Regions from separate parts of the Mesorhizobium shangrilense genome, predicted to be linked through region 2. Evidence: riboswitches for the same ligand, from Rfam matches in the RefSeq annotation. Region 2 holds a riboswitch; the other holds the start of a gene.
The links. A riboswitch is a leader RNA that binds a small molecule or an ion and turns the genes downstream of it on or off. The one in region 2 is predicted to bind S-adenosylmethionine.
Positions count from the first base shown of each region.

Region 1 (9,523 bases), on a different contig from region 2:
GTTATGGCAAAGGGACACAACCTTCATGCGTTCCGAGGCACGACGATCGGGAACGAGAAATCGTATCGATTGAAATCAGCGTCTTGGGACCATGGGAGGATACCGGAGATCGATATGACGGCAGCGGTGCCTCGGCGCTTCTGCACGATTGCGCGGCCCGCGACCCCCGGGGTGCCGCGTCCATCAAACAGGGAGAGTTAAAGTGAAAATCATCAAGACGTTAGTCGCCGCCTTGGCGGTCAGCATCGCGGCCATGTCGGCCACCGCCTACGCAGCCGACAAAGGCCTGGTCGGCGTGCTGATGCCCACCAAGACCTCGCAGCGCTGGATCAATGACGGCGACGCCGTCAAGTCCCAGCTCGAGGCGCTGGGCTACACCGTCGACCTGCAGTACGCGCAGGACGACATCCCCAACCAGCTCAGCCAGCTCGAAAACGAAATCACCAAGGGTCCGAAGGCGCTGATCATTGCTTCGATCGACGGAACCACTTTGTCGGACGCGCTGCAGAAGGCCGCTGACGCAGGCGTCGTCGTCGTCGCCTATGACCGCCTGATCAAGAAGACCAAGAATGTCGACTACTACACCACCTTCGACAATTTCGGCGTCGGCGTGATCCAGGCCAATTCACTGGTCAAGGGCCTCAAGGAGCGCTTCCCGAACACCAAGCCTTGGAACGTCGAACTGTTCGGCGGCTCGCCGGACGACAACAACGCCTTCTTCTTCTACAATGGCGCGATTTCCGTCCTGCAGCCGCTGATCGACAACGGCTCGATCAAGATCAAGTCCGGCCAAACCGGCATGGACAAGGTCGGCACGTTGCGCTGGCTGGCGGCCACCGCCCAGGCACGCATGGACAACCTGCTCTCGGCGAACTACTCGGACGGCAGCCGCGTCGATGGCGTTCTGTCGCCCTATGACGGCCTGTCGCGCGGCATCACCGCCTCGCTGCGCGCCGTCGGCTACGGCACGGAGGCACAGCCCTGGCCGATCGTGACGGGTCAGGACGCCGAGACCGCCTCGGTCAAGCTGATCATCACGGGCGAACAGTACTCGACCGTGTTCAAGGACACCCGCGACCTAGCCAAGGCCACTGTCCAGCTGGTCGACAAGGTGCTCTCGGGCGGCAAGCCCGACGGCCTCGACGAAAAGACGTACAACAACGACGTCAAGGTCGTTCCCTCGATCCTGTTGACGCCGCATGAAGTCGACAAGTCGAACTACCAGAAGCTGGTCGTCGACTCCGGCTACATCAAGGCCGAAGACCTGAAGTAATCCCGGTTACAAAGACAGGGGTCCTGCGCAATGCAGGGCCCCTTTCCGTTCACAAGCGACCCCGGTATTGTTTCTGCCGGCCTCGGAGGAGCTTGCCCCTGATGACGACGATTCTGGAGATGCGTGACATCACCAAGACGTTCCCCGGCGTGAAGGCGCTGTCGAACGTCAACCTCAGCGTCGAGGAAGGCGAGATCCACGCGGTGGTCGGCGAGAATGGCGCCGGCAAATCGACGCTGATGAAGGTGTTGTCGGGCGTCTATCCCTCCGGCACCTATGACGGCCAGATCATCTTTCAAGGCCAGGAATGCCAGTTCAAGGGCATCCAGGACAGCGAGCACAAGGGCATCGTCATCATCCACCAGGAGCTTGCGCTGGTGCCGATGCTGTCGATCGCCGAAAATATTTTCCTCGGCAACGAGCACGCGAAATTCGGCGTCATCGACTGGGACGCCAACGAGGAGCGCACCAGTGCGCTGTTGAAGAAGGTGGGCCTCAGGGAGGATCCCAAGACGCTGATCACCAATATCGGCGTCGGCAAGCAGCAACTGGTCGAGATCGCCAAGGCGCTCAGCAAGGAAGTCAAGCTCCTGATCCTCGACGAGCCGACGGCGTCACTCAGCGAGAAAGACAGCCAGGCGCTGCTCGACCTGCTGCTCGAATTCAAGCGGCAAGGCATGACGTCGATCCTGATCTCGCATAAGCTGAACGAGATTAACCGGGTCGCAGATAAGGTGACCGTCATCCGTGATGGACGCACCATCGAGACGCTGGCCAGGAAAGATATCAGCGAAGACCGCATCATCACCTCGATGGTCGGCCGCTCGCTCGACGACCGCTATCCGCCACGCGAGCCTGACATCGGCGAGGTCGTGTTCGAAGTGAAGAACTGGTCGGTCTACCACCCGATCCATGCCGAGCGGCAGGTGATCAAGGGCATCGACATCAACGTGCGCAAGGGCGAGGTGGTCGGCATTGCCGGGCTGATGGGCGCCGGCCGCACCGAATTCGCCATGAGCCTGTTCGGCCGCACCTATGGCCGCCGCATCAGCGGCGAGGTGCTGCTCAAGGGCAAGCCGATCGATGTCTCGTCGGTCAGTAAGGCGGTCCAACACGGCATCGCCTACGTGACGGAGGACCGCAAGACCTACGGCCTCAACCTCATCGACCATATCAAGCACAACATCACGCTGGCCAATCTCGGCGGCGTGTCGCGTCACAGCGTGATCGACGATTTGCGAGAGCTCGCCGTCGCCAACGACTATCGCAAGAAGACCAATATCCGCGCGTCGAGCGTCTATCAGTTGACCGGCAATCTTTCGGGCGGCAACCAGCAGAAGGTGGTGCTGTCGAAATGGCTGTTCGCCGACCCGGAAGTGCTTATCCTCGACGAGCCGACGCGCGGCATCGATGTTGGCGCCAAGTACGAAATCTATACGATCATCGCGCGCCTCGCCTCGGAGGGTAAGGCGATCGTGGTCATCTCGTCGGAAATGCCGGAACTCCTCGGCATCACCGACCGCATCTACGTCATGAACGAAGGGCGCATCGTCGGCGAAATGCCGGCGGCGGAAGCAAGCCAGGAAAAAATCATGCGCGCCATCGTTCGGGGAGAAGGAAAAGCAGCATGAGCACCGAAAGCGCGCCCGCCCCGCAGGGCAACATCGCCGAAGAACAGCGTCCACGCATCGCCGTCTCGGCGCTAACGACGAACCTGCGAGAGTACGGTCTGATCATCGCGCTGATCGTCATCATGCTGTTTTTCCAGTTCACCACGTCGGGAACGCTGTTCAAGCCGGTGAACCTCAGCAATCTGGTTCAGCAGAACTCCTTCATCATCGTAATGGCGCTGGGCATGCTGCTGGTCATTGTTTCCGGCTATATCGACCTCAGCGTCGGATCGGTCGCCGGTTTTATCGGCGCGCTGGCGGCAAACATGATGGTCATCTGGCAACTCGGGCCGCTCAGCAATCCGCTGGTGGTTTCGATCGTCTGCCTGATCGTGGGCGGCCTGATCGGCGCGGCGCAAGGCTATTGGATCGCCTATCACCGGATACCCAGCTTCATCGTCACGCTAGCCGGCATGCTGATCTTCCGTGGCATCTGCCAGGCGCTGCTGGGCGGCGGCTCCTCGGTCGGTCCGCTCCCGGACGAATTCAAAATGCTCAGCTCCGGCTTCATCCCGGACGTGATCGGCCCGCTGACGCTGATCCCGCCGACGGTGAATGCCGCCGGCAAGACCATCATGGGCAGCGGCCTGACGCTGCACATGACAACGATCGTGCTCGGCCTGATCGCCGTGGTGGCCTATGCCTATTTCGGGCTCCGCACCCGGCGCAAGCGCGAGCGCCATGGCTATGAGGCCGAACCCTTCCCCCTGTTCGTCATCAAGACGCTGGTCGCCAGCGCGCTGGCGCTGTTCCTGGTCTATGAGTTCGCCAGCTACAGGGGCCTGCCGGTGGTGCTGCTCGTCATGGGCGTGCTGATCTCGCTGTTCGTCTTCGTCACCAAGCGTATGACCATCGGCCGCCGCATCTACGCGATGGGCGGCAACCCCAAGGCGGCGCAGCTGTCGGGCATCAACACCGAGCGGCTGACGCTGCTGGTGTTCATCAATATGGGCGTGCTGTCGGCGCTCGGCGGCCTGATCATCGCGGCGCGCCTCGGCCAGGCCGTGCCGGCGGCGGGTCTGGGCTCAGAGCTCGACGTCATCGCTGCCGTGTTCATCGGCGGCGCCTCGGCGATGGGCGGCGTCGGCCAGGTCATCGGCGCCGTGGTCGGCGGCTTCATCATGGGCGTGATGAACAACGGCATGTCGATCATGGGCGTCAATGTCGACTGGCAGCAGGTGGTCAAAGGCCTGGTGCTGCTCGGCGCCGTGATCTTCGACGTCTACAACAAGAACAAGGGCTGAGGCCCAAGGAAGCAGGAAGGCATACGGGTCACATCGCGGCACGCCGGCGACATGCCGGCCCAAAAATCCCCTGAGGGACCAAGCCCCGCGAGCGCAATCCGGACAGAGAATTTAACCCGTGGCGTGGACAAGTTCCGGGCCGCGCAGGTCAAGGTTTGCCAAGAGGCAACCAGGCCAAGACACATGAGAGAGGATTGATCATGCTGATCTCGCAGATTCTCGACGACGCCGAGACCATTCGTGTCGTTGCCCGCAGCGGCGGCAAGGCCCGGATCATCAACGGCGCCCGCAGCGTCTATTCGCTGGCCATGGAGGCTGCCCGTACCGGCGTCGGCCTTGCCGCGCTGATCGAGCGCAAGGGACTTGGCGAGACAGTCGATCTCGACGCCGCCTACAAGAAGGGACGGCTGCTGTCGCCGATCAACCACCCGGACCCGGCGCATCTGCACCTGACCGGAACAGGGCTGACGCATCTCGGCTCGGCGGCAACCCGCGATTCCATGCACAAGAAGCTCAGCACCGACGGCGAGGAACAGCTGACCGATTCCATGAAGATGTTTCGCATGGGGCTGGAGGGCGGCAAGCCCGCCAAAGGCCAGGTCGGCGTGCAGCCGGAATGGTTCTACAAGGGCAATGGCACGATGGCCGTGGCGCCAGGGGCTGCGTTGATGTCACCCGCCTTCGCCAAGGACGCCGGCGAAGAGCCTGAAGTGGCCGGCATCTACGTCATCGGCGACGACGGCGCTCCCTTCCGCGTCGGCTTCACGCTGTCGAACGAATTCTCAGACCATGTGACCGAGCGCGTGAACTATCTGTTCCTCGCCCATTCCAAGCTCCGCAACGCATCCTTCGGGCCGGAGATCCTGATCGGCGACCTTCCTGCCGACATCAGGGGCGCCTCACGCATCTACCGCGATGGCGCGGTGCTTTGGGAAAAGCCATTCCTGTCCGGCGAAGCAAACATGTCGCACACCATCGCCAATCTCGAGCACCATCACTTCAAATATTCGGCCTTCCGCCAGCCGGGCGACGTGCATGTGCACATGTTCGGGACGGCGACGCTGTCCTTCGCCGACGGCATCACCACCGCGGCCGGCGATGTCTTCGAGATCGAGGCCGGAGATTTCGGCCTTCCGCTGCGCAATCCGCTCGAGATCGAAAAGCCGGTGAAGGTCGCGGTGAAGGCGCTGTAGGACAGGACCGAGATTTTGAGGAAGGCATGAAACGCATCCGACCGAGCCTCGCGTTCACAGGGATAGTGCTGGCGCTCGCCTGTTCCTCCTCGACCGCTTACGCTTCCGGAAAATGCAGTCCAAAAACTTACCGTGAAGCCCGATCGGCAATATCGAGCCGCCTTCTGGCCACCGGATATTCAAATACGCAGGTGAACTTTCTCATGCGCAATGCGGATCGCATGACATCCGCGCTGCGCACCGACGAGCTGAACGACAGCGGCCAGGCTTGCGGCATCGACTCCGCGAGAGCGCATGTCCTTGGATGCCTCGACAGGCAATTGTTCCCATTGGGTGCGGGCTCAAGCTCTCCGCTTGATGAAATGAAGCAGACTAAGGGATTTTGGGGCAGGAAGCGTCTGACCGTGCGAGAGCTACTCTTTATCGGCCATTTCCATGCCTGCCTCGGCGCTGCGGAAGAATATCTCTTCCGCCACTGACAGAACCAGCGAGCCTCAGCGCGCGGCGCGAAAATGCTTGGACAGTTTTAGGCCCTGGGCCTGGTAGTTTGAGCCTAGATCGGTGCCGTAGAGCGCCTGCGGCCGCTTCAGCATATGCTCGTAGACCAGCCGGCCGACGATCTGGCCATGGTCGAGGATGAACGGCACTTCGTGGCTGCGCACTTCCAGCACCGCCCGGCTGCCGGTGCCGCCGGCGGCCGAGTGACCGAAACCCGGATCGAAGAAGCCGGCATAGTGGACGCGGAATTCGCCGACCAGCGGATCGAAGGGCGTCATCTCGGCTGCGTAGAGCGGCGGCACGTGCACCGCCTCCTGGCTGACGAGGATGTAGAACTCGTCGGGATCGAGCACCAACTCGCCGGCACCGCTCTTGTGGATCGGCTCCCAGAAATCGACGACATCCTGCGCGGCTCGCTTGTCGACGTCGACCAGGCCGGTGTGATGCTTGCCGCGATAGCCGACCAGCCCGTCCTTGTCGCCGTTGAGGTCGATCGACAGTGCGATGCCGCCGCCGGAAATGTTCGGCGGCTCGGTGGCGACCAGCATCTCGGCGCGGTGCAGGTCGTGCAGTTCGGCTTCCGACAGCAGCGCGTTGCCGGTGCGGAAGCGTATCTGCGACAGCCGCGAACCGGTGCGCGCAACGATCGGGAAGGTGCGCGGACTGACCTCCAGATAGAGCGGGCCGTTATAGCCGGCGGCGATCTTGTCGAACTCGTGGCCTCGGTCGGTCATCACGCGCGTGAAGATGTCGAGCCGCCCGGTCGAGCTCTTTGGATTGGCCGATGCCGAAATGTCGGCGGGAAGCGCCAGGCTTTCGAGCAGCGGCACGATGTAGACGCAGCCGGTTTCCAGCACGGCGCCCTCGGCCAGGCTGATCTCATGCAGCTTCAGCCGGTCGAGCTTTTCCGAGACCTTGTGGTTGGGGCCGGGCAGGAAGGAGGCGCGCACCCGCCACGCCTTGTCGCCGAGCCTGAGGTCAAGGCTGGCCGGCTGGATCTGGTCGGCATCCAAAGCGCGCGACGACTTCAGCGCGCCGGACTGGAACAGCGCCGAAATGTCCTGATCGGGAAGAATGCCTGTCTGCCGCAAGGCTATGCTCCTATGCCGCTGGTACAAACCTCTTAATGAAGCCGGCAATTGACGCAAGCGTGGCGCGGGTCTAAAGGGTCGTTATCCCGTGGTGATTTGGCCGGTCGGCTTGCAGCCACGTTAAACAAGTCGCTAAAGGACCGTCGGGCCGCAAGGCCGTATGGACCGGTTGCGACTTTCGCGACCGGTTTTTTTGTGTCTGGAACAAAAGCGATGAGCACCAAGAAGCGCAACTGGAAGCCTCAGACCGCACTCGTGCACAGCGGAACCTTGCGTTCCGGCTTCGGCGAGACATCCGAGGCGATCTACCTGACCCAAGGCTATGTCTACGAAACGGCGCAGGCCGCCGAAGCCCGTTTCAAGGGCGAGGAACCTGGCTTCATCTATTCGCGCTACGCCAATCCGACCGTCGACATGTTCGAAAAGCGCATGTGCGCGCTGGAAGGCGCCGAGGACGCGCGCGCCACGGCGTCAGGCATGGCGGCGGTGACCGCTGCCCTTCTGTGCAGCGTCAAGGCCGGTGATCACATCGTGGCGGCGCGCGCGCTGTTTGGCTCCTGCCGCTGGGTGGTCGAGACGCTGGCGCCTCGCTATGGCATCGAGGCGACGCTGGTCGACGGCACGGATATCGCCAACTGGGAAAAGGCGGTCAGGTCCAACACAAAACTGTTCTTCCTGGAAAGCCCGACCAACCCGACGCTGGAAGTGGTCGACATCGCCGCTGTCGCCTCGCTCGCCAATTCGATCGGCGCGCGGCTTGTCGTCGACAATGTCTTCGCCACGCCCCTGCAGCAGAAACCGCTGCAACTCGGTGCCCATATCGTCGTCTATTCGGCGACCAAGCACATAGACGGCCAGGGCCGCTGCCTGGGCGGCGTGATCCTGTCGGACAAGAAGTGGATCGACGAGAACCTGCACGACTATTTCCGCCACACCGGCCCGAGCCTGTCGCCCTTCAATGCCTGGACGCTGCTGAAGGGTCTGGAGACGCTGCCGCTGCGCGTGCGCCAGCAGACGGAAAGCGCCGGCAAGATCGCAGACTTCCTCGCCGAACAGCCGCAGATCGCCCGCGTCATCTATCCGGGCCGCGCCGACCATCCGCAGGCTGATATCGTCAGGAAGCAGATGTCGGGCGGCTCGACGCTGATCTGTCTCGACGTCAAGGGCGGCAAGCAGGCGGCCTTCGCCTTGCAGAACGCTCTCGACATCGTGCTGATCTCCAACAATCTCGGCGACTCCAAGAGCCTGATCACCCATCCGGCGACGACGACGCACAAGAACCTGAGCGACGAGGCGCGCGCCGAACTCGGCATCGGGCCAGGTACGCTCAGATTGTCGGTTGGCCTCGAGGACACCGACGATCTGCTCGAGGATATCGCGCAGGCGGTGAAATCGGCGAAATAGGAGGGCGGGCAACCGACCCGCATCCTCCTACGCGCCCGACGGCGTCTCTTCCAGTTCAGCCGTCTTGGTGCGGATGGTCATGGCATTGCCGCGCCAGTCGACGGCGCCACCGAGCCAGCCGCGCACCCACATCGCCGGCAGGATGCAATCCCGCGCCATCATGGCGGGGATCATGCGCCACGACAGGTACCAGCCCTTGGCGGAGGCCAGGGCGCATTCCGGAAGGTAGGCGGCCGTCAGCACGGCGATGGCGGTCAGTGGCAGGCTGAAACCGGCGTCGGCCGCGGCAACCAGTGCAAGCACAAGCGGCACCGCCACGCCTGTCAGGATTTCAGGCGCGAAGAACAGCGGGAAAGTGACGCGGCGCAGCCGTGCCCAGCGGGCCTGGCGCGACCAGATCTCACCGAGCGTGCGCCGGCCAAGCGGCTGCTCAAAGGGCGCCGCGACCAGATTGACGCGCAGTCCAAGTCCGTTCACCAGTTTGGTCGCGGCGGCGTCCTCGGCGATCTCGGCCGCAAGCGCCCGGATGCCGCCATTGGCGTCGAGGAGGGGTTTGTTCCACAACATGCTCTTGCCCTGGGCGAAGCCGAGGCCAAGCGCCTCGCCGGCATACTGCCAGCGCGCCTGCAGCGTGTTGAGGAAGGCGCATTCGACCTCGGCCCAGAACCCGTCCGGCCGCGAGCCGATCGGCGTCGAGCAGACAAGGCCGGTGTCCGGCCGCCATGCCGACATCATGTGCTGGATGTAGTCCCTGGGCATCAGCACGTTGGAATCGGCCAGGATGACCCAGTCGTGGCGAGCCGCTTCCCAGCCCTTGACGCAATTGTTGAGCTTGGGGTTGCCGCTGATGCGGTCGTCGCCGAAAAGCAGCCGGGCGGGCACCGCCGGAAAGCGCGCGATGGCGCTCCTGATCAGCCTGACCACGGGATCGTCGGCATGGGCGACGCAGAAGACAAGTTCATAGCGCGGCCAGTCGAGCGAGAAGGCGCGCTCCAGCGTCTCTTCGGTGAAAGGCTCGACGCCACGCGCCGGCACGACGATCGAGACCGCCGGCGCAATGCCGGCGGGCGGTGCGATGATGCTCCGTCGCTTCAACTGGAGCGAAGCGAGCAGAATGCTCGCGAGATTTGTAAGGATGAGAGCAGCGGAA
Region 1 covers NZ_JBEWSZ010000001.1:3,519,295-3,528,817, forward strand. The annotation lists gene chvE (multiple monosaccharide ABC transporter substrate-binding protein) at 203-1,273, shown strand; gene mmsA (multiple monosaccharide ABC transporter ATP-binding protein) at 1,372-2,904, shown strand; gene mmsB (multiple monosaccharide ABC transporter permease) at 2,901-4,187, shown strand; gene araD1 (AraD1 family protein) at 4,388-5,380, shown strand; gene ABVQ20_RS17250 (hypothetical protein) at 5,407-5,859, shown strand; gene ABVQ20_RS17255 (2'-deoxycytidine 5'-triphosphate deaminase) at 5,875-6,969, opposite strand; SAM riboswitch at 7,048-7,125, shown strand; gene ABVQ20_RS17260 (O-succinylhomoserine sulfhydrylase) at 7,183-8,373, shown strand; gene ABVQ20_RS17265 (ceramide glucosyltransferase) at 8,401-9,523, opposite strand, start outside.
Region 1: it holds a riboswitch for S-adenosylmethionine, as region 2 does, so the genes downstream of both, ABVQ20_RS17260 (O-succinylhomoserine sulfhydrylase) here and metX (homoserine O-acetyltransferase MetX) in region 2, are expected to answer to the same signal.

Region 2 (9,523 bases):
GGTCGGCGATCAGCTGATCGCCGGGATCGAGGCGGAGGGTGTCGACTGCGGTTTCGTCCGGCGCGTCAGTGGCGCCCGTTCGGCACTGGCCTCGATCCTGGTCGACGCCCATGGCGAGCGCATCATCGTGCCCTTCTACGACAGCCGGGCCCAGGCCGACCCCGAAGCGTTGCCGGCCGCCGATCTCACGGCGTTCGATGCGGTACTGGTCGACGTCCGTTGGCCGGGTGCGGCGGCACTTGCCTTGAAGGCGGCGCACGCCATCAGTCGGCCGGCGATCCTCGATGCCGATACCGCGCCACTCGCGGTGCTGGAGCGGCTGTTGCCGCTGGCTTCCCACATCGTCGCCTCCGAACCGGCCGCCCGCATCATCTGCGGTCAGGCACTGGATCTGGAGACTACCTGCACCGACCTGGCGTCCCGCACCGACGCCTTCGTCGCGGTCACTGGCGGCTCGGCAGGAACCTGGTGGTTTGATCGGACGGCAGGCTCATCCCGCCATGTAGCGGCGCCACGGATCAAGGCCGTGGACACGCTGGCAGCCGGTGACGTGTTTCACGGCGCCTTTGCCGTCGGGCTGGCGGAAGCCATGCCGGTCGAGCAGGCATTGCGTTTCGCCAGCGCCGCCGCCGCGCTCAAATGCCTGCGTTTCGGCGGCAGGCTGGGCGCACCGGACAGGGCCGAGACGCTGGCGATGGTCGACGCGCATTGGCCTGCTGGACAGGCCTAGCTCTTGGCTGGGTGTTCGACCGCCTGGCGGCCGAAATCGGGGACGTCGATGTCCTGGCCCGCATCGATGATCGACCGGCGTATCGCACGGGTGCGCGTGAACAGGTCGAACAGCTTCTCGCCGTCGCCCCAGCGGATCGCCCGCTGCAGCGAAGCCAGGTCTTCCGAGAACCGCGCCAGCATTTCGAGGATGGCGTCCTTGTTGTGCAGGCAGACGTCGCGCCACATCGTCGGATCCGAGGCAGCGAGACGGGTGAAGTCACGGAAACCGGAAGCCGAGTATTTGATGACTTCGGACTTGGTCACCGACTCCAGATCGTCAGCCGTGCCGACGATATTGTAGGCGATGATATGCGGCAGGTGCGAGACGATGGCCAGCGTCATGTCGTGGTGCTGGGGGTCCATCGTGTCGATGTTGGAGCCGCAGCGGCGCCAGAACTCCGACAGCCGTTCGAGCGCTTCCGGATCGGTGCCGGGCAGCGGCGTGAAGATGCACCAGCGATTGTCGAAAAGATCGGCGAAGCCGGCGTCAGGGCCTGATTTTTCCGTACCCGCCAGCGGATGCCCCGGGATGAAATGCACACCGGCAGGCACATACGGCTGCATCTGCGCGATAACCGACGCCTTGGTCGAGCCAACATCGGTGAGAATGGCGCCGGGCTTCAGCGCCGGTGCGATTTCCTCAGCCACCGCGCCAGACGATCCGACCGGTACCGAGACGATGATCAGGTCGGCATCAACTACCGCTTCCCTTGCATCCGTGGTGTAGGAATCACCCAGCCCGAGTTCTTCCGCCCGCGCCAGCGTCGCGGCACTGCGCGTGGAAATGGCGACATGACGGGCAAGGCCCTCGCGGCGGATGACCCGCGCCAGCGACGAGCCGATCAGGCCGATGCCGACCAGAGCTATCTTTTCAAACATCGGTGATGTCATTTTTCTAGCTTTTCAGGAATGTCGTGAGAGCGGTGACAACGCCGCGATTGGCCTCTTCGGTGCCGACGGTCATGCGCAGCGCGTTGGGAAAGCCGTAGCCGGAAACGCGCCGCAAGATATAGCCGCGCGCGGTCAGATAATCGTCCGCCAACGCTGCCGAATGCTTCTGGTCATCGGGAAAATGAATGAGGATGAAATTGCCGACGCTGGGAGTCACCCGCAGCCCAAGCTTCGTCAGTTCCTCGCTTAGCCAGGCCAGCCAGGTCTCGTTGTGCGCCACGCTGCGTTCGACATGGGCGCGGTCGCGGATCGCTGCGATGCCGGCCTCGATCGCCGTCGCATTGACATTGAAAGGCCCGCGAACGCGATTGATGGCGTCGACGATGTGCATCGGCGCATACATCCAGCCGATCCGCGCGCCGCCCAGTCCGATCTTGGAGAAAGTACGCGTCATCACCACGTTCTCGGCGCCACCGACCAGCTCGATGCCGGCCTCATAGTCGTTGCGGCGGACATATTCGGCATAGGCGGCGTCCAGTACCAGCAGCACATGCCTGGGCAGGCCGGCATGCAGGCGGCGCACCTCCTGGAACGGCACATAGGTGCCGGTCGGATTGTTGGGATTGGCGAGAAACACGATCTTTGTGCGTGGCGTGACAGCAGCCAGGATCGCGTCTATGTCGGCCCGTTCGTCGGTCTCCTTGACCGCGACCGGCTTCGCACCGGCCGACTGGACGTAGATCTTGTAGACCATGAAGGCGTGTTCGGTGAAGATAGCTTCGTCGCCCGGCGCGAGATAGGTCTGCGCCAGCAGGCCCAGGATCTCGTCGGAACCGTTGGAGCAGATGATGTTCTGCGCGTTGAGGCCATGCACTTCGGCTATCGCTTCGCGGAGCCGCCTGGCGGTGCCGTCCGGGTAGATGTCGAGCTTCCCGGCAATCTCGCGCGCGGCCTCGATCGCCTTCGGCGAGGGGCCGAGCGGATTCTCGTTCGACGACAGCTTGAAGACCTTGGCGACGCCGGCCGGCGCGGCACTCTTGCCGGGCACATAGGCCTCGATATCCATGATTCCCGCGCGAGGCGTTGGACGTGCCTGATCCGGTGTCTGGCTCATGTTACAAAATCCGTCGAGAACGCTTCCGACTGGAAGCCGCAGCGGAAATACAAGCCATGGCCCGCAATGTCGAGAGGTGGCAGTGGTGCCAGCGGCCCGGCATTGACGGCAAGGCGGGCGAGTTCTAGAAGGGCAATGAGATTCCGTGGTGATTTGGCCGGTCGGCTTGCAGCCACGTTAAACAACTTGCTAAAGGGCCGTTTGCATCCTGTAACCGGCTTTGCGACGGCAATGCCGGTTTTTTGTTGTCCGCGCCGGCCGGACACTGCATCGGCCCAGAAAAGCCGATGTGGATTCAAAGTGTGAGATGGATGCGATGGCCGTTCTGCGCGCTGGAAAAACCAACAACGAGGCCGACCAGCCGTCAAGCCCGGTGTTGCGCTTCGGCCCGGACAAGCCGCTCAAGCTCGACGCCGGCAGCGTGCTGTCGCCGTTCCAGATAGCCTACCAGACCTACGGTACGCTCAACGACGCCCGCTCCAACGCCATTCTCGTCTGCCATGCGCTGACCGGCGACCAGCATGTCGCCAACACCAATCCGGTGACAGGCAAGCCCGGCTGGTGGGAGGTCCTGATCGGCCCCGGCAAGATCATCGACACCAATCGCTTCTTCATCATCTGCTCCAACGTCATCGGCGGCTGCCTCGGCTCCACCGGACCGGCCTCGACCAACCCGGCCACCGGCAAGCCCTACGGGCTCGACCTGCCGATCATCACCATCCCTGACATGGTGCGCGCGCAGCTGATGCTGGTCGACCATTTCGGCATCGAAAAACTGTTTTGCGTGCTCGGCGGCTCGATGGGCGGCATGCAGGTGCTGGAATGGGCATCGAGCTATCCGGAGCGGGTTTTCTCAGCGCTGCCGATCGCCACTGGCGCGCGGCATTCGTCACAGAACATCGCCTTCCACGAGGTCGGCAGGCAGGCCGTGATGGCCGATCCGGAATGGCACGGCGGCAAATATTTCGACTATGGCAAGCGACCGGAAAAGGGCCTGGCCGTGGCGCGCATGGCCGCCCACATCACCTATCTGTCGGAAGCCGCCCTGCACCGGAAGTTCGGCCGCAATCTGCAGGACCGCGATGCGCTCACTTTCGGCTTCGACGCCGACTTCCAGATCGAAAGCTATCTGCGCCACCAGGGCATGACCTTCGTCGACCGCTTCGACGCCAATTCCTACCTCTACATGACGCGGGCCATGGACTATTTCGACCTCGCCGCCGACCATGGCGGCAGGCTGGCCGATGCCTTTGCCGGCACGAAAACCCGCTTCTGTCTTGTCTCGTTCACCAGTGACTGGCTGTTTCCGACCGAGGAGAGCCGATCGATCGTCCATGCGCTCAACGCCGCCGGCGCCTCCGTCTCCTTCGTCGAGATCGAAACCGACCGGGGCCACGACGCCTTCCTGCTCGACGAGCCGGAACTCTTCGCCGCCATCAACGGCTTCATCGGCTCGGCTGCGCGCGCCAGGGGGCTGGGCGCATGACCCGGGAAAGTTTCAGGCTTTCCCGACAGGGATCATGCGCCAAGAGAGAAGGTAAGCCATGAGCGTCAACGACACGCAGCGCGTCGACCTCGAGGTCGTCGCCAACCTCATCCCCTCGCAGTCGCGGGTGCTCGACGTCGGCTCCGGCGACGGGTCGCTGCTGGAACTGCTGCAGGACACCAAGCAGGTCGATGGTCGCGGCCTGGAACTGTCGCAGCGCGGCGTCAACGAATGCGTGGCGCGCGGCCTGTCGGTCATCCAGGGTGACGCCGACAAGGACCTGGAATTCTATCCCGACAAGGGCTTTGATTTCGTCGTGCTGTCACAGACGCTGCAGGCAACCCGCAATCCGAAGCTGGTTCTCGACGAATTGCTCCGGATCGGCGAGCGCGCCATCGTCTCCTTCCCCAATTTCGGCCATTGGCGGGTGCGCCTGTCGCTGTTCGTCCAGGGCCGCATGCCGGTGACCAAGGACCTGCCCTACTCCTGGTACGACACGCCCAACATCCACTTCTGCACCATCCGCGATTTCGTCAATCTGTGCGACGAGCTCGGCGCCACCGTGGAAAAGGCGACCGCACTCGACGCCAACGGCCAGAAGATCGGCCTATCGATGCCGTGGTGGTTCTGGAATTTCTTCGGCCAGCAGGCGGTGTTTTTGCTGAGGCGATAAACGGCCTGCTGTCGGCCCCGCGTCTACCCAAGGACGTCCGTCGCCTTGTGCGGATGGCTAACGCCATCGGCGAAGACAACGTCTGACTGGGAGTTGCCTGTGCGCAGCGCCAGGATCTCCTGGTAGGCGGGCGAATGATACCATCCGCGCACATGATCCCGGTCGGGAAATTCGATGACGATCAGATGCCCCGGCCAACTGTTTTCGACCACTTCGACGTCGCCGCCATGGACGATAAAGCGACCGCCGAAGGGTTCGAGCGTGGCATCGATCTTCTGCAGATATTCGACGATCCGCGGCCCCGGCGAGACCTGGCGCATATGGGCAACGGCGTAAGCTGTCATGATTGGCTCCGTGATGTATCGAAGCCGTATCGCCGGCCTCATGGAGCAATCTGCCGAACCACCATGCACCGGTCGATTACTTGACAGGTAATCGGGATATTATGTTGACAGCGACGATGGACGCCGGCCTGTCGGAAAAGGAGGCCGTCCCGCTTCGATCGGCCTTTGTGTGGCCATTTGGGCGCAAAGCCTGGGAAATCGGCAATCCACAAGTATATATCCGATATACGTTGGGTGACACGGGTGCATTCGCTTCGTAGCCTGATAACGGTATCGTCGATACGTGATCCTGGGGGCGGGGCATGATGGGCAGACAGCGGATTTCTTCGATTCTGGCGCGGCAGGGGGCGTAGCGGCGGCATGTCCAGAAAAGCGGACGCCGCGCCTCTCATCACCGTTGTTACGCCAACCCACAACCGTCGCGACAAGGTCCTGCGTGCGGTGGAGAGCGTACTCTCCCAAAGCGCTACCCGGTTCGAGCACATTGTTGTCGACGACGGCTCGACCGACGGGACGGAAGCAGCGCTGGCCCGCATAAACGATCCGCGCCTGATCTATGTCGGCGCGAAATGGCGAGGCGCCAACGCCGCCAGGAATGCGGGCATCGAGAGGGCACGGACGCCCATCGTGACCTTCCTTGATTCAGATGACGTCTATCTGCCAGATCGGATTGAACGAACCTTGGCTCGGTTCGACCAAAACCCGGCGCTCGAAGTCCTAATCAGCTCGTTCGTGTCCCTCAAAGGCGGCCGCGCCTCCAACTGCATCAACCACGATGCATTCCTTCCTCCCAAGATGCTGGAAAGAGCGCTGGTCGCGCAGACGATCTTCATTGCCGGATCGGCGATAACAGCGCGGCGCGACGCTTTGCTGGCCATCGGCGGCTATGACAGCGATGTCGCCCGAATGCAGGATCGGGAGTTGCTGTTGCGTTTTGCCCGCCGCCATGGCGCGCATCTGTCCGAACATGTCGACTGGACCAAGTACAATTCGGAGAATTCGATTTCGGGTCGTCGCGATGGCTATGTTGCGGCCTATGCGAACCTGATGTGCAAACATCCGCACATCGCCCACGCTTACCCCGACATTCCACCCTACATGATCGCACGCCAGATCATCGCCGATATCATCAAGGGTAGGCTTCCGCAGGCATTTGCAGGCTATATGGCCAACCGGTCATCGAAAGACCTCGGCTATTCGCTGCCGGAATTGCTGCGCGGCTATGTCTGTGGCCGGCGTTGGCGACGCAATTTTTCCGAAGAGCTCCGCGCCAGGTTTGGCGCGCGGCCGGCCTGAGGCTTCCGCTATTTCTTGCGACGGACAGACGCGATGCGAGGCGGCGGTTCGATGGCGCCTGCCCTGACGCGGACAGGCTTCAGCGCTGGCGACCCGGCATCTTTCGCGATGGTCAGCGCACGCGGGAAGAACTGGTTGTTGTGCTGGCCACGACCGATGTTGAGGATCGCGGCATCCGGCAAACGCTTCTCCAGCATCGCCAGCACGCGCCGCAGGGAGGGTCCGTCGAACGCATCCATCGCCTCGTCGATAATCACCCATTTCGGCTGCCGCAAGGCGAGCCTGGCGAAGGCCAGCGAGCGCTGTTCGTCGTCGCCCAGCTCATGGTCCCAGCGCCCGGCGCGGTCGAGCGATGACGACAGCCGTTGAAGGCCGACCTCGGCAAGCACCGCCGAGATGTCGGCATCACTCGCCGGCGCGGCTCCGGTCGGATGATCGAGGACCTCGCGCAACGTACCGGCAGGGAAATAAGGAACGCGCGGCACGAATATGAGGGTTTCTCCCTCAGGCATGCCGATCCGCCCGCTTCCCCACGGCCACAGCCCGGCTATGGCGCGAAAGAACAGCGTCTTGCCGGCGCCCGGCTCGCCGGTGATCATGACGCGTTCGCCAGCACGGATTTCGACATGCTGGTCGGCGAGCTTGGTGCACCCTTCCCGCGAAGCCACGAGAAGCTTCTCGAAAGTCAGGCTGCCGTTCTTGTTCTCACCGAACTCGATGCGCCTTTCCTTGTCGTGGAGCACATCCGTCTCATCAAGCGCGATGCGGAAATCGGCGACGCGCATCAGCGTGGCGCGCCAATCGGCGATGCTGCCGATGTTGTTGACGAACCAGCGCAACGAGGAATGGACCTGGTTGAAGGCGCCAACCGCCATCATCAGCCCGCCGAAGCTGATATCTCCGGCGAAATAGACCGGCGAAGCGACCAGGATGGGTGCAACAACCGTGATCCAGCCATAGGTGTCGGTCACCCAGGAAAGATTGATCTGGGCGGTGTAGATGCGCCGCATGGCGCCCAGCACCGTACCGAGGTCGAGTTCGAGCCGTCGCCTGGCATCGGCCTCGCCATGGTACAGCGCAATGGCATCGACATTCTCATTGACGCGCACCATCGACGAGCGCAGCTCCGCCTCCCGCGTGTAGCGGTCGCTGTTGAGGCGGATCAGCGGTCGCCCGACCAGCCAGCTCAGCCACGAGGCCGTGCCGGCGTAGAGGAACGCGGCCCAGACCATGTAGCCGGGTATAGCCAGCGACCAGCCACCGATGTGGAACGCGAAGCCCGAAGACAGTTGCCACAGCACGCCGACGAAGGACACGAGCAGGATGAACGACTGCAGCAGACCGACACCAAGATCCGTCGAAAGATCGGAAAGATGCGCTGCATCCTGCTGCATGCGCTGATCGGGATTGACGCCGATGGCGCCGGCATTGGCGAGCCGGAACGCGCGCGCCGGCCGCATCCACTGGTCGATCAGGTCCAGCGTCAACGCCTCGCGCAGCTTCAGACGGAACATCTGGTTGAGCCAGGTCTGGCCGATGTTGAGCACCAGCAGCCCGCCTGCGATCATCGCAAAGACGAGAAGCTGGTGCAGGAAAGCCGCCATGTCGCGGCGCGCGAGCGCATCGTAGAACGGCTGGTTCCAGCTGTTGAGCAGAACCTGCCCGATCGACGTCGCGACAATGACGGCCATGATGCCAACCGACGTCCAAAGCAACCATTTGCGAACCGGCGATCCGACAAGGGCCCGCCAGATCGTCGCTACCTGGTCACGCAGGCTGGTTTCGATGGGCGTCGCGGCCGGTCGAACGTTCACCTCGTCCGGTTGGTCATCCATGGGCGGGCTTCCTTGCGATCAGAAACGGCGCGGGCAGCGGCATTGCGGTTGGCGGCGCGCGACGCCCGGGCAGTGAACGCGCCCTCGACAGATAGGCTGGCAAAGCCCCGAACACGCAAGACGCCACTCCGATCACGAACGTGTCACCCGGCGGATCGATGGCATCCCGGCCTCGGGTGCCCGGCCGAGGCGGGTGGCGCCATGCGGCGAGAAAACCGGAACGAAGACACGGCGCGACGCACGCTGGGCAACCGGCACACCCTGATAGAGCCGCTTCTGCGCCTCGACAACGATGACGCCGGAAAAGATCGGCCACAGCCGCCGGCCGGCGCGCTCGAGTATGTTGTGGAACCGCATCATGAAGCGTCGCCGTGACGGCGGGAAGAACAGCGCATCGGACCAGGCGGCCGGCGTGAAGTTCGCCTCGCGCAGCAATTCGGTGAGCTGCCCGCGCGAAAACGGGCGGCCATTGCCGAAGGGCGTATGTTCGAAGCGCGCCCAGACACCACGCCGGTTGGGCACGACGATGACGACGCGGCCAGCGGGTGACAGCACCCGCCAGATTTCGTTCAGCGTCTCGCGCGGATTTTCGACATGTTCGAGCGAATGGACCAGCAACATGCGGTCGATGCAGGAATCGACCAGCGGCAGTTCCTCGTCGAACACAAGTGCGGTCGCGGTCGGCCCGGTTGCCGGCCAGACCACGGCGCCTTGCGTTGCCGGCATGAAGGCGAAGACGCGCTCCGCGTCAGCACCGAACCGCTCCAGCCAGGGCAGCGTATAGCCGAGGCCAACCAGCCGTTCGTTGGGCACGGTCGCCCATATCGAAGACAGCGCCATGGTGATCGAACGTTCGGCGAACCGGCCGAGCGTTGTCGAATAGAAGGAGCGAAGATCGACGATGTCGGAATGCATGTGAGGGATGTAGCTGTGATATCGGCGGGTTTCAACAAAAGGCGCCCCGATGCTGCCGACATTGCGGATGACATCCGCGTGCCAGCGCCCTATGTCTGCGGCGACTCCTGCATCGGCCCGAAAATCGGTTTCGATTTCTGAAAGCACGATGCAGCAGATAAAAAGTGTTTGAGCGACCTTTGTGCGTCCAAATGGACG
Region 2 covers NZ_JBEWSZ010000005.1:164,527-174,049, reverse strand. The annotation lists gene ABVQ20_RS33055 (sugar kinase) at 1-730, shown strand, start outside; gene ABVQ20_RS33050 (prephenate/arogenate dehydrogenase family protein) at 727-1,662, opposite strand; gene hisC (histidinol-phosphate transaminase) at 1,667-2,776, opposite strand; SAM riboswitch at 2,912-2,989, shown strand; gene metX (homoserine O-acetyltransferase MetX) at 3,093-4,262, shown strand; gene metW (methionine biosynthesis protein MetW) at 4,321-4,935, shown strand; gene ABVQ20_RS33030 (DUF1330 domain-containing protein) at 4,959-5,279, opposite strand; gene ABVQ20_RS33025 (glycosyltransferase family 2 protein) at 5,640-6,575, shown strand; gene ABVQ20_RS33020 (ABC transporter ATP-binding protein/permease) at 6,584-8,410, opposite strand; gene ABVQ20_RS33015 (class I SAM-dependent methyltransferase) at 8,543-9,325, opposite strand.